Regions from separate parts of the Paeniglutamicibacter selenitireducens genome, predicted to be linked through region 2. Evidence: riboswitches for the same ligand, from Rfam matches in the RefSeq annotation. Region 2 holds a riboswitch; the other holds the start of a gene.
The links. Region 2 has a riboswitch for thiamine pyrophosphate ahead of ACSYDW_RS13070 (ECF transporter S component). Riboswitches for the same ligand answer to the same signal wherever they lie in the genome.
Positions count from the first base shown of each region.

Region 1: linked by a shared signal. The riboswitch ahead of thiM (hydroxyethylthiazole kinase) and the one ahead of ACSYDW_RS13070 (ECF transporter S component) in region 2 are both predicted to bind thiamine pyrophosphate.

Region 1 is NZ_JBPULF010000009.1:31,512-33,887, forward strand. It holds gene ACSYDW_RS14880 (aldehyde dehydrogenase family protein) at 1-1,320, opposite strand, end outside; TPP riboswitch at 1,429-1,528, shown strand; gene thiM (hydroxyethylthiazole kinase) at 1,520-2,338, shown strand; gene thiE (thiamine phosphate synthase) at 2,335-2,376, shown strand, end outside.
Region 2 is NZ_JBPULF010000007.1:90,042-92,417, reverse strand. It holds gene ACSYDW_RS13090 (Na+/H+ antiporter subunit E) at 1-27, shown strand, start outside; gene ACSYDW_RS13085 (MrpF/PhaF family protein) at 24-287, shown strand; gene mnhG (monovalent cation/H(+) antiporter subunit G) at 287-694, shown strand; gene ACSYDW_RS13075 (DUF4235 domain-containing protein) at 849-1,109, opposite strand; TPP riboswitch at 1,180-1,302, shown strand; gene ACSYDW_RS13070 (ECF transporter S component) at 1,357-1,992, shown strand; gene ACSYDW_RS13065 (ATP-binding cassette domain-containing protein) at 2,006-2,376, shown strand, end outside.

The sequences.
Region 1 (2,376 bases), on a different contig from region 2:
CATGCCGGAGGCCCCGACGCCGCCGAAGGGCAGCGCTGGGACTGCAAGGTGCAGGTTCGGGGCGTTGTGCACTATCGCCCCGGCGCGTACCTGGTCGCCGAACGAGGACTGCAGCCGCGGGTTCTCGCTGAACAGGTAGGCCGCCAGCGGGTTGGGGCGGGAGTTGATGAAGCGCACCGCCGCGTCGAAGCTGTCCACCTTGAGGATCGGCAGGATCGGCCCGAAGATCTCCTCCTGCATGAGCGGGGAATCCGGGTCGACGTTGACCATCACCGTGGGCTCGATCTTCAGCGCCGCCTCGTCGTAGCCGCCGCCGAACACCACCTCCCCCTGGCCCAGGTAGGAGACCAGCCGGTCGAAGTGCGCCCGGTTCACGATCCGCCCGTAGTCGCGGCTCTGCAGCGGGGACTTGCCGTAGAACCCCGTGATGGCCTTGGCCAGCTGCTTCTCCAGGGCCTCTGCAGCGTTCCCGACGGCCAGCACGTAGTCCGGCGCCACGCATGTCTGCCCGGCGTTCATGAACTTCCCATAGGCCAGGCGCCGGGCCACCGCCGCGTGGGAGCCGTCCATCACCACAGCCGGGGACTTCCCGCCGAGTTCCAGGGTGACAGGCGTGAGGTGTTCGGCCGCGGCGCGCGCCACCACCTTTCCGACCTTTTCCCCGCCGGTGAAGAAGATATGGTCGAACTGCTGCTCGAGGAGCACCTTGCTGGTGCCGGCGCCGCCCTGGACCACGGCGTAGGCACGCTGGTCGAGGAACTGCGGGATCAGCTTGCCCAGGGCGATCGAGGTGGCGGGGGCCAGCTCGGAGGGCTTGAGCACCGCCGTGTTGCCGGCGGCGATGGCGGCCACCAGCGGGGCGAGCATCAGCTGCAGCGGGTAGTTCCACGGGCCGATGACCAGCACCACGCCGAGCGGCTGCGGCTCGATCTTTGCCGCGGCCGGGTGCAGCGCCAGCGGGATCTTCACGGCCTTGGATTCCATCCACTCCGAGAGGTGCAGCTGGGCGTGGTCGATCTCCGCGCGCACCATGTCGATCTCGGTCAGCTTCGCCTCGACGGCACTCTTGCCCAGGTCGTCGGCCAGCGCATCGAGGAAGTCCTGCTGGTGCGCATCGAGCATGCGCTCCAGGGCCTTGAGCTGCGAGGCCCTGAAGCGCCGCGGGTGCGCCAGGCGCGTGGAGACCACGTCGTGCATGGCCTCCACGATCTCGACGATGCGGGCCGGGTCCTCCGCAACGACCCGGGGAAGCTCAAGCTCGTTCGAGGCCGCGCTCCCCAGGGGAGCCACGGGTTCGGAAGTGTAAGGAAAAATGCCCATACCCAGAGCCTACGGCGCACCGGGCCGCGGTGGACAGTCTGCCGCGCCCGGGGGTGCGGCCCGGCGACACGCATTGCGCCGGGGCCCGGGCCGTGGGATAGGCTCGCGCATAGTGACACGGGGTGTCCGGCGCCTGCGCCGCACTGAGATAAGACCCGTCGCACCTGATCTAGTTCGTACTAGCGGAGGGATGTTGCTAATGGAATCCATTGCGCCTTCATTTGTTCTAAGCCCCGGCGGGCTGGCCGACTGTGTGTCGGCCCTGCGCGCCTCGACCCCCTTGGTCCAGTGCATCACCAACACCGTGGTCGCCAACTTCACGGCGAACGTGCTGCTGGCCTCCGGCGCCTCGCCGGCCATGGTGGACCTGCCCGGGGAGGCCGGCGATTTCGCCGCGCTCGCCTCTGGCACCCTGGTCAACCTGGGCACCCCGTACGCCGAGCAGCGTGCCGGGGCCCTTGAGGCCGTCGCCGCCGCCAACGCCGCGGGCACCCCGTGGGTGCTTGACCCGGTGGCCGTCGGCGCCCTGGGCATCCGCACCAAGCTGGCCTTCGAGCTGGCCGGGATGTCCCCCGGCCTCATCCGCGGCAACGCCTCGGAAATCATGGTGCTTGCCGAGTCCGGCAGCGGCGGGCGCGGCGTCGAATCCACGGATTCGGTGGAATCCGCGGCCGACCATGCCCGCGCACTGGCCCTGCGCACCGGGGCCGTGGTTGCGGTCTCCGGACCGAGCGACCTGGTGACCGACGGGGTGCGGACCGTGCTGGTGCACGGCGGCAGCGCCCTGCTGACGCGCGTGACGGGCGGCGGGTGCGCCCTCGGGGCCATCTGTGCCGCGTTCCTGGCGGTGCACGACGACGCGCTGGTGGCGACCGTCGCCGCCCACGCGTTCTACTCGGCAGCCGCCGAACGCGCCGAGGCCCTCGCCCAGGGGCCCGGATCCTTCGCGGCACACTTCCTGGACGCGCTCTCGCTGGTCGGCCCGCAGGACGTCTCGGGAAAGGCGGTGCAGGCATGATGCGCGATCCCGGTGTCTACCTGGTGGCCGATTCGGCC
Region 2 (2,376 bases):
GCCACCGGCACGGGAGGAACGCCATGAACGCCGTCTTGTGGATCTGCGGGACGATCCTCGCTGTTTCCGCCTTCCTGGCCATCATCCGCCTGGTCAAGGGGCCCTCGATCCTCGAGCGGGTCATCGCCACCGACGTGCTGCTGCTGATCGTTTCGGCGGCGCTGTGCCTGGAGATGACGGTCAACAAGCACACCAACAACCTGGTGTTCGTGGTCCTGGCCTGCCTTGTCGGGTTCATCGGCTCGGTCACCGTCTCCCGCTACGTCACGGACCGGAGGAACGCCTGATGAACGACACCGTGATCGACGTCGTGGCCGGGGTCTTCATGATCCTGGGCTGCCTCATGTCCCTGGCCGCGGGCATCGGCATGCTCCGCTTTCCGGACCTGCTCTCGCGCATGCACGCCGCGACGAAGCCGCAGGTGCTGGGGCTGTTCCTGCTGCTCTCCGCGCTCGGCCTGGAACTGCGCAGCTGGGCCGTGGTTCCGCTGCTGCTGCTGGCCTGGATCGTGCAGCTGCTCACCGCCCCCGTCTCGGCGCACATGGTCGGCCGCGCCGGCTACCGCACCCGCCACCTCAAGCGCGACACCCTCGTGGGGGACGAACTCGCAACGGTCGTCGAGGCCGCGGGCCGGCGCGAGGCCCGGGAACACGGGCAGAACCCTCCGGCGGGGCACACGGACTTCATGGACTAGCTTCATGGACCAGGACCAGGACCAGGACCGGGCACCGGCCTCGCGGCATGCGGGGAACGGGGGGAAGCCAGCCGTCCGTGCCATGGGTTCCGTGCAGGAAAGCAGGAAAAAGGACCCGAAGAGAATGTTCTTCGGGTCCTTGGTGTCCGATGGCCTACGAGTCCTTGGTGAACTTCGCGATGGCCTTCTGGGTGCCGCGGTCGGTGAGCACCTGGATCAGCGCCGCGGTGACAGCCGAGAGCACCGCGAAGCCGATGGCCTGGCGCATTGTCGCCTCGGCCTGGGCTTCCTTGTTGCCATGCTTGGGCGGCTGCTTGCCGGTGAACCCGATCCAGAGCTTGTCGACGATCTTCCCGCCAAGGAACCCCGCGGCGATGGTGATGGCCGGGCCGAGCAGTTTCATCAAGCTTTTCATGGACGCTCCCTGTTTGTTGCGGCAACAGTACGTCCCCCAGCTTACCTGCGGTAGCATGGCAGGACTGAAACAACCACGACAGGGGAGCGCTGTGCGGCCTGCGCCGCAACACAAGCGCTGAGAGTGCGGAGAGCCGCAGACCCTCGAACCTGCCCCGGCTAGTACCGGCGAAGGAAGTCGAGTTCTCAGGGGTGCGCCGAAAAGCGCGCATTCCCTCCCCTCCTTGTATCCAAGGAGGATCACCACCATGAGCACCATCGAAGGCCGCAACGGCCACAACACCACCGCCCCCAGGACCAGCAGCTGGCGCGTCGTCGACATCGTCATCGCCGCGGTCATCGCCGTGTCCTCGGGTGTCATCTTCTGGGCCTGGAACAACAGCCACCACGTGTTCGACGTCCTCTTCCTGGCCTTCCCGCCGTCCTCGGCCCTGCTGGCCGGCATGTGGCTGTTCCCTGCCGTCCTTGGCGGGCTCATCATCCGCAAGCCCGGAGCCGCACTCTTCTGCGAACTCGTCGCGGCCGTGGTGAGCGCCCTGCTCGGCTCGGAGTTCGGGCTGACGGTACTGGCCTCCGGCCTGATCCAGGGCCTGGGTGCCGAGGCGGTCTTCGCCGCGTTCCGCTACCGCCGCTGGAACCTGCCCGTCGCACTGCTCGCCGGCGCCGTCACGGGCCTGTTCGGCGGCATCAACGACGCCTTCATCTTCCGCTGGTTCCCCGAATACACCGTGGGCATGCAGCTGACCTACGTCGCCTTCATGGCCGTCTCCGGACTGGTCATCGCGGGCCTGCTTTCCTTCTTCGCCACCCGGGCACTGGCCAAGACCGGGGCACTCGGCGCACTGGCGAGCCGCAAGGCAGCCACCGAACCGGCCTTCGGCTAGGGATAGCGCGCCGATGACTACCCGTACGGGATTGCAGCAGGCCGCAGGCGCCACCTCCCCGACCCAGCGGGGCACCGGGGTATCGGTCACGGCCAGGGGCTGGGGCTGGCGCCACGCCGACCGGGCCAACCCGGCCCTGCAGGGGCTGGACCTGGAGATCCCGGCCGGGCAGCGCGTGCTGGTGGCCGGCCCCTCCGGGGCGGGCAAGTCGACGCTGCTCTATGCGCTGGCCGGCGTCCTCCACGAGGACGACGACGCCTACTCCTCCGGCGAACTCCTGCTTGACGGCCGCCCGGCCGCCGAAGCGCGCGGCCTGGCGGGCCTCATGCAACAGGACCCGGAGACCCAGGTGGTCCAGGCCCGGGTGGGCGACGACGTGGCCTT